2 regions of the Streptomyces sp. NPDC047043 genome follow, and region 1 is predicted to be linked to the other one. Evidence: riboswitches for the same ligand, from Rfam matches in the RefSeq annotation. Region 1 holds a riboswitch; the other holds the start of a gene.
What was found. A riboswitch is a leader RNA that binds a small molecule or an ion and turns the genes downstream of it on or off. The one in region 1 is predicted to bind guanidine.
Positions count from the first base shown of each region.

Region 2: another riboswitch for guanidine. It lies ahead of ABZ880_RS34790 (SMR family transporter); the one in region 1 lies ahead of ABZ880_RS29760 (MBL fold metallo-hydrolase).

Region 1 is NZ_JBEYVO010000020.1:116,050-120,378, reverse strand. Features, by position in the region: gene ABZ880_RS29770 (acyl-CoA desaturase) at 1-888, shown strand, start outside; gene ABZ880_RS29765 (maleylpyruvate isomerase family mycothiol-dependent enzyme) at 1,379-2,215, shown strand; guanidine-III (ykkC-III) riboswitch at 2,270-2,338, shown strand; gene ABZ880_RS29760 (MBL fold metallo-hydrolase) at 2,351-3,229, shown strand; gene ABZ880_RS29755 (SRPBCC family protein) at 3,335-3,781, shown strand; gene ABZ880_RS29750 (DUF5302 domain-containing protein) at 3,918-4,151, opposite strand; gene ABZ880_RS29745 (nuclear transport factor 2 family protein) at 4,269-4,329, opposite strand, start outside.
Region 2 is NZ_JBEYVO010000025.1:158,710-163,038, forward strand. Features, by position in the region: tRNA gene ABZ880_RS34770 (tRNA-Leu) at 1-73, opposite strand, end outside; gene bcp (thioredoxin-dependent thiol peroxidase) at 121-588, opposite strand; gene ABZ880_RS34780 (DUF3618 domain-containing protein) at 713-1,042, shown strand; gene ABZ880_RS34785 (co-chaperone GroES) at 1,065-1,415, shown strand; guanidine-III (ykkC-III) riboswitch at 1,472-1,549, shown strand; gene ABZ880_RS34790 (SMR family transporter) at 1,580-1,900, shown strand; gene ABZ880_RS34795 (transglycosylase domain-containing protein) at 1,897-4,314, opposite strand.

The DNA of each region.
Region 1 (4,329 bases):
AAGATCATGGACAACATGGAGATCGGCCACAACGTCCTGCACGGCCAGTGGGACTGGATGCGAGACCCGAAGATCCACTCGACCACCTGGGAGTGGGACCACGTCTCGCCGTCCGACCAGTGGAAGCACTCGCACAACGAGCTCCACCACACGTACACCAACGTGATCGGCAAGGACAACGACCTCGGCTACGGCATCATGCGCGTCGACGAGGACCAGAAGTGGCACCCGTTCCACCTCGGCCAGCCGCTGTGGAACTTCATCAACGCCTGCTTCTTCGAGTACGGCATCGCCGCGTACGACCTGGAGCTGGGCAAGAACCTGAACAAGCGCCGCCGCAAGAACCCGGAGTTCCGCGCGCGGGCCAGGGCCGTGGGCCGCAAGATCCGCAAGCAGGTGCTCAAGGACTACGTGATCCACCCGCTGCTGTCGGGCCCGTCGTTCCTCACCACGCTCGGCGCCACGTTCACCGCGAACCTGGTCCGCAACATCTGGTCCCACTCGGTGATCATGTGCGGGCACTTCCCCGAGGGCGTGCAGGTCTTCGAGCGCCGGTCGATCAAGGGCGAGACGCGCGGCCAGTGGTACCTGCGCCAGATGATGGGCTCGGCGAACATCAGCGGCAGCAGGGCCATGCACTTCATGACCGGCAACCTGTCGCACCAGATCGAGCACCACCTGTTCCCGGACCTGCCGAGCAACCGGTACGCCGAGGTCGCGGTGAAGGTGCGCGCGCTGTTCGAGAAGTACGAGCTGGAGTACGTCACCGGGCCGCTGCCCAAGCAGGTGTTCTCCGCGTGGCGCAAGGTCTTCCGGCTCTCGCTGCCGAACAAGAAGAAGCCCGAGGTCACGACGCCGGAGCGCGAGCAGGAGCTCGTCGCGGCCTGATTCCCGGTATTGGTTCAGATCTTTCGGCGGTACCGGCGGCACCGCCGGGTTCGGTGAGATCCGTTGCGGACAGTGGGCGGCCGCGACATCAGACCGTACGACACGGGATCCGGCAGCCCCGTGTCCGGCTGCGCCGTCATTTCGGTCGGCGTTCGCGGGCATCCGCGCTCCCGACCGGAGTGTCGTCGTCCGCGGCAGCGAGGTGGGCAAGCGTTCGGCCACCTTCACCCGGCGGGAGGGCGGCGAAGCCGTCGAGCAGCTCTGGTTCCTCGCGACCTGAACGGCACGTGCCCGGAGTGGTTGACCCGTGGCCGCGCGGACCGATGACAGCCACGAAGGCCGGGGAAGAAAGCAGGGAACTGACGAAGCGTCAGACAAGGGCCCTCCGCAGCGCCGTGGAGCGCGAGGGCTTGTCGCACGTCCTCGCGTCTGATTGGGTACGGCGCGCCGGATACGCGAGGGGCGCGTCAGGCGGGAGGGACCAGAAGGCGTGCAGCCTACGGCGCAGCAGGACATCCGCGGGCCGCTTCCGGAACGGCTCGCACGGGCGATACGCGAGACGGCGGGTGACATCGCCACGCTGTTGAAGAGCGCGTCCGACACGACGCTTCCCGTACCGGATTCGCAGTGGACGCTCGGTGAGGCGGCCGCCCATCTGGCCCTGGCCAACGAGCTGATGGCCGACCTCGCAGCCGGGCGCGAACGCCCCTACGGAGACGGCACGCCGCAGAGTCTGGCCGCGGCCAACGCCCAGTCCCTCGACGCCTTCGGGGAGCGCGGGGCGCAGCCCCTGGCGTCGATGATCACGGAGCAGGCCGATGTGTTCCTCGACGCCGTCGGCCGGGCCGCGAGCGACGAGAGCACCGCCGGCTCGGCCCTGGTCACGCCTCTGGGCCCCATGGACCGGCACGTGCTGGCGTCCTACCTGCTGACGCACATGCTGGGCCACGGCTACGACCTCGCTCGCGCGCTGCACCGCCCGCACATGATCGACCGCGAGCGGGTCGGGCTGTGCATGCCGTTCATGCTCGCCGTGATGCCGCGCGTCGTCGACGCGGCCGCCACCGCCGGTCTGGCCGCCCGCTATGCAATCCGTCTGCGGGGCGGTGCGGCATTCGGCGTCGGCCTGGGCGACGGCGCCGTGCACGTGAGCCCGACGCCGCTGGAACGTCCGGACTGCACCATCCTGATCGAGCCCGTGACCTTCCTGCTCATCGCGCTGGGCCGTCGCAACCCGTGGGGGGCCATCGGGCGGGGACAAGTGGTCGCCTGGGGACGCAAACCCTGGCTCGCGCCCCGCTTCCCGACGCTGTTCACGGCGCCCTGATCCCCTACCGGGCAACTGCTCGCCCGTACTCGAGGTGCGCTGATAGCGTCCCGGATGGAGACGCGAGCGCGTGTCTTCCCGGACGAGATGTGCGCCGTACCCGGCCCGCCAAGACGACGCACTGCGGGAGGCATCGTGTCCGGTGCGGGCGAGCTCGGGGTCCGGAAGTTCAGCGCGGAGCCACTGGGCGTCGACTGGATTCACGGGTCGCCGTCGGCCAAGCACAACACCGACCCCGATCTTCAGGTGCACTGGTACGACGGGCACACGGTGGTGCTGAGGCAGAACAAGGCCATCAACTACGAGGCTCCGTTCCTGTACCTGTTGTTCGGGGAGCGCCAGGCGGTCCTGATCGACACGGGTGCCACGGCGTCACCGGAGTTCTTTCCGGTCCGCCGGACCGTCGACGACCTTGTCGAGACATGGCTGGCCCGTAACCCCCGTGACTCCTATGGCCTCGTCGTACTCCACACGCACTCGCACGGCGATCACGTCGCGGGCGACGGCCAGTTCCTGGGCCGGCCGGACACGGTCGTGGTGGGTGGCGACCGGGATGCGGCCTGGGCCTGCTTCGGGTTCGCCGACGACCCGGAGGCGGTGCGGCCTCTCGACCTCGGGGGCCGGGTGCTGGAAGCGCTCGCGACTCCGGGCCATGACGCTGCGGCGATCACCTTCTACGACCCGTGGACCGGGTTCCTGCTGACGGGGGACACCGTCTACCGCGGACGGCTGTACATCGAGGACTGGCCGGCCTTCTCACGGACCATCGACCGGCTGATCGCATTCGCCGACCGCCGTCCGGTCACCCACGTCCTGGGCTGCCACATCGAGATGACCCGCGAGCCCGGCGTCGACTACCCGGTCCGCACCACGTACCAGCCGGACGAACCCCCGCTCGAAATGACCCCGGCCCACCTGCACGCCGTGCGCGCGGCCCTGGACGAGATCGGGCCCCGCCCCGCTCGCCGGGCGTTCGCCGACTTCGTCCTCTGGCCCGAAGGGACCAGCGGCTGAAGGCCGACGAGGAGCACGGGTGGCATCGCGCCGATAGGCTGAAAACGCTCGGCAAGGCAGCGTGCACTCAGCCGGAACACCAGCGACCTGAGCACAGGAGGAACCGTGGCCGGTCAGTTTGAGGCGACAGCCGAGATCAACCGCCCCATCGAGGAAGTCTTCGCCTTCCTCTCCGACGGCACCAACGACCCCAAGTTCAGCCCGCGGGTCCAGGCGATCACGAAGGATCCGGAGGGGCCGACGGCCGTGGGCACGGTCTTCACGAGCACGGTCAAGGACGCCGGCATGAAGACGGGCCGGAAGTTCCGGATCACCGAATTCGAGGCTCCCCACCGAATCCGCTGGGCGGAGATCTCGAAGAACATCGTCACGGCGGACGAGGGCGGCTACGACCTGGAGTCCACCGGTCCGGGCACGACCAGGGTGAGGATCTTCAACGTCCTCGAAGGCCACGGCATCGGAAAGCTGCTGGTGGGCTTCGCACTGAGTGCGGCACGCAAGGACGCGCCCGCGTTCGGCCAACGCATCAAGGCGGCGGTGGAGGCGTCCTGAGAGGGGCAGGGGCGGCACTGGCACGAGTGCGGCGGCGCACCACGGCGATCGGCGTGTCGGCGTGGAGCGGGGCCGGTGCGGGCCGTCGGCGCCACCCTGGCGCCCACGCCCCGCACGCGGCATCACGAGCTGTTGATCAGCCCCCGCTCTTACGCCGAAACGTCCGCTGGTTCGCGGCCGGGCCGTGCGTGCCACGGATCTTCGACCCGTCCGTGTGCGCGGCACCCTCCGTCTGCCCGCCGCGCTTGCGCGCGAGGGCCTCACGGAACTTGCGCTTGAGGTCGTACTGGCCCTCCTCGTCGGGCGCCAGAGGAGGGCGCTCGGCGTCAGCCGGCTCCGGACCGTCCTGCGGTGAAGAATCGGCAGTCATGGTGACCTCCTGCGTTCGCACGGTTGAGGACACAGCGTGTCATGCCGAGCACCGGAAGGAACACCATGACCGCCACCGCCGACCAGGCCGGTCGGCCAGGGCACGGCGTCATGTGGGCTACGTCGACGGCGGCACGTCCCCGGACGTGTGGGCGAACAGTTTGCTGACCACCTTCCAG
Region 2 (4,329 bases), on a different contig from region 1:
GGACTCGAACCCTCACGGGAGTTACCCCACTGGGACCTAAACCCAGCGTGACTGCCAATTCCACCACGGCCGCCTGACACTGCCAGGCCATGCTACTGGCCGGGCAGCCTCCGGTGATCCTCAGATGCCCAGGTCCTTGATGATCTTGGCCACGTGCCCCGTCGCGCGGACGTTGTACAGGGCCCGTTCGACCTTGCCCTGCTCGTCCACGATCACCGTGGAGCGGATGACGCCCATGTACGTCTTGCCGTAGTTCTTCTTCTCGCCGTAGGCGCCGTACGCCTCGATGACCGACTTCTCGGGGTCGCCGGCGAGGGTGATCTTCAGGGATTCCTTGTCGCGGAACTTCGCCAGCTTCTCGGGGGCGTCCGGGGAGATGCCGATGACGTCGTAGCCGGCGCCGGTCAGCAGCTCCAGGTTGTCCGTGAAGTCGCAGGCCTGCTTGGTGCAGCCGGGCGTCAGGGCCGCGGGGTAGAAGTAGACGATGACCTTGCGGCCCTTGTGGGCGGACAGGGACACGTCGTTGCCGTCGGCGTCGGGGAGGGTGAAGTCGGGGGCCACGTCCCCGGGCTGGAGTCGCTCGCTCATTGGGCCAGCGTAACCGGGGGTCCTGACGGTGCAGGGACGGGCGGAGCTGACAGACTGTCCGGAACAAGCAGCAGCAAGCAGCAACCAGCAGTGACAGGCATCGGCTGACTTCGGAGGCCCTACCGTGGCGGACACGTCGGACACCAGAACCCCGGCGCAGATCGAGGCGGACATCAGGCGCCGCCGTGAAATGCTGGCCGAGACGCTCGACGAGATCGGGGTGCGGGTGCACCCGAAGACGATCGTCGGGGACGCCAAGGCCAGGGTTGTGTCCAATATCGATCACACGTTGGGGCGGGCCTACGTCGGTGTCAACAAGGTCGTGACCGATGTGAAGGCCCAGTTCGTCGACGAGGAGGGCGCGCCCCGGCTGGAGCGGGTCGTGCCCGTCGCCCTAGTGTTCGTCGGGGTCGTGGGGCTGCTCGCCCTCGGCACCCGGCGGCGCAAAGGCTGAGCGAGAGCTGTAGGTTCAGGTCGTGAGCGCCAACAGAAACAGCACCCAGCACGACAAGCTGCCCATCCGGATGCTGCACGACCGAGTCCTCGTGCGGCAGGAGACCGGTGAGGGTGAGCGTCGGTCGGGCGGGGGGATCCTGATTCCCGCCACCGCGGCGGTCGGGCGACGGCTGGCCTGGGCCGAGGTCGTCGCCGTCGGGCAGAACGTGCGGACGGTGGAGCCCGGCGACCGCGTCCTGTTCGACCCGGAGGACCGTGCCGAGGTCGAGGTGCGGGGCGTGGCGTACGTGCTCATGCGTGAGCGCGATCTGCACGCCGTGGCCGCCGACCGTTTCGAGGGGTCCGAGGACACGACGGGCCTCTACCTGTAATTCGACGGTTCGAGCAGCTCCATGGGGCTGGTGACCCTTGTCACCAGCCCCTTTTGCCGTGCCTTTGCTAGCTTTGAAGGGGCCCGACGAGACGCGCCGTACCGGGAGAGCAGGACCAGAAAAGACGACGCACCCCTGTAACGCCTGTTTCCGGAGGTGCCGTCATGGCCTGGGTTCTGCTGCTCGTCGCCGGTCTGCTCGAGGTCGGCTGGTCGATCGGCATGAAGTACACGGAGGGGTTCACCCGCCTCGTCCCGAGTGTGCTCACCGGTGCGGGCATCGTCGCCAGCATGCTGCTGCTGTCGTATGCCGCCAAGTCCCTTCCCATCGGTACGGCCTACGGCGTGTGGGTCGGGATCGGGGCCGCCGGTGCGGCGGTGCTCGGCATGGTGGTGCTGGGGGAGCCGGTCACCGCCGCGCGGATCTTCTTCGTGTGTCTGCTGCTGGTCGCCGTGGTGGGGCTGAAGGCGACCTCCGGTCACTAGGTTTGCGGGCCTCCTGTGCCCGCGGACACTCCTCCGGTGTCGGTGCCTGTCGTGCCGCCGGTCGTGCCCCCGGTGTCCGTACCGCCTGTGGTGCCGCCGGATGTCGTGTCGCCGGTCGTGCCGCCTGTGGAGGTCGTCCCGCCGTTGCTGGTCGTGCCGCCCGTCGTCGTGTCGCCCGTGGTGCCGCCGGTCGTGGTCGTGCCGCCGTTCGTGGTGGTTCCACCGTCGGTCGCGCCGCCGTTGTCCTGGCCCTGGGTCTGGCCCTGGTCCTCCTGGCCGCCCGTGGTCGTGGCGCCGCCGTTGTCCTGGCCGCCGGTGCCCGGCTGCTCGGTGGTGGGCGGGACGGGGGGCTGCTGGGTCTGCTCGGCGCCCGGCTGGAGTTCGAGGTCGAAGTCCGTGGCCGGCTTCCCCTTCAGGGCGGCCTTGGTGTACTGCGCCCAGATCTCGGCGGGCGGGCCGCCGCCGTTGACGCGCTGCAGGCCCATCGCGCCGTACAGCGACTTGTGCGCGGCGGTCACCGGGTCCTGGCCCATCACGGAGACGACGGTGGCGAGGTCGGGGGTGTAGCCCGCGAACCAGGCGGCGGTGTCCTCCTCGGCCGTACCGGTCTTGCCGGCGGCGGGGCGGTCGGCTGCCTGGGCGGCGGTCGCCGTGCCGTTCTCGACGACGCTCTGCAGGATCGAGGTCGTGGTGTCGGCGGCCTCGCGGCTGACGGCCTGTGTGCCGGTGTCCTTGGGCAGCTCGACGACGTCCTTGCCGTCCTTGGTGATCGAATCGATCATCGAGTATGCGCCGTGCTTGCCGTGGTTGGCGAGCGTCGCGTAGGCCTCCGCCATGTCGAGGACGCTGGCGGTGTTCACGCCGAGCGCGATGGAGGGGGTGCCGGTCAGGTCGGGGGTGTCGGACGGGACGCCGAGGGAGATCGCCGTCTGCTTCACCTTCTCCGGGCCGACGTCCACGGCCATCTGCGCGTACACCGAGTTGACGGACTTGTCGGTGGCGGTGCGCACGGTGATGTTGCCGTACGACGCCTCGTCCTCGTTCTCCGGTGCGTAGCTGCCGCCGCTCCAGCCCTGTACGGGGCGCTTGTTGGTGCCGTCGTAGTAGGTGTTGGGCGTGATGGTCTGGCCGTCCTGCGTCTCGGAGTGGTTCTGGACGGCCGAGGCGAACACGATGGGCTTGAAGATGGAGCCGACCTGGAAGTCGCCGCGGGTCGCGCCGTTCGTGTACTGCTTGACGTAGTCGATGCCGCCGTACATGGCGACGACCTTGCCGGTCTTGGGGTCGACGGAGGCGCCCCCCGCGCGGACGTAGTTGTCGACCTTGTTGTTCTTCTTGTCGAGCTTGGCCATCACCTGGTCGTTGACCGCCTTCACGAAGGCGTCCTGCTTGCTCTTCTGCAGGGTGGTGGTGATGCGGTAGCCGCCGGCCTCCAGCTCGTCGGAAGTGACGATCTTGTTCTTGGTGAGGTAGTCCTTGATGGCCTGGACGATGTAGCCGCGCTGTCCGGACATGCCGGTGGAGACGGTCTGTTCCTTCGGCATCGGGAACTTCAGGCCGGCCCGCTTGGACTCGGTCAGCCAGCCCTTCTTGACCATGCCGTCCAGGACGTAGTTCCAACGCGCCACGGCCGCCGCCTTGTTCTCGGGGTGCGCGATGACGTCGTACTCGCTGGGGGCGTTGACCAGTGCGGCCAGGTAGGCGGCGTGGGCCGGGTCGAGGTCGGTGGCGTCCTGGCCGTAGTAGGCCTGGGCGGCGGCCTGGATGCCGTAGGCGTTGCGGCCGAAGTAGCTGGTGTTGAGGTAGCCCTCGAGGATCTGGTCCTTGGACTCCGTGCGGTCCAGCTTGATCGAGATGAAGAACTCCTTCACCTTGCGGGTGACGGTCTGCTCCTGGGCCAGGTAGTAGTTCTTCACGTACTGCTGGGTGATCGTCGAGCCGGACTGGGTGCCCTTGCCGGTCGCGGTGTTCCAGGCGGCGCGGACCATCGCCTTGGGGTCGATCGCGGACTCGGTGTAGAAGTCGCGGTCCTCGGCGGCCAGTACGGCGTGCTGGGCGTCCTTGGAGACCTGGGCTAGCGAGACGTTCTCCCGGTTGACCTCGCCGTCGCGGGCGAGTTGGGAGCCGTCGGCGTACAGGTAGACGTTCGACTGCTTGGTGGCGAGGGCGTTGGCCGGCGGGATCTTGACCATGGAGTAGCCGAGGAAGAACAGGCCGATCAGCAGGAGTATGCCGATCACGAAGGTGCCGAGCACCATGCGCCAGGTCGGGATCAGCCGACGCCAGCCCGTGCGCCTGGGCCGCCCCGGCTTCTTGCCCCCGGAAGCCGTCGGGCCACCGGGGACCTCGGCCGCCTGCGGCTCTCTCGGTGCCCAGCCCTGGGCCGCCTGTTGCGGCTGCGGCTCGTCGCTCATCTCGTGCACGGACTC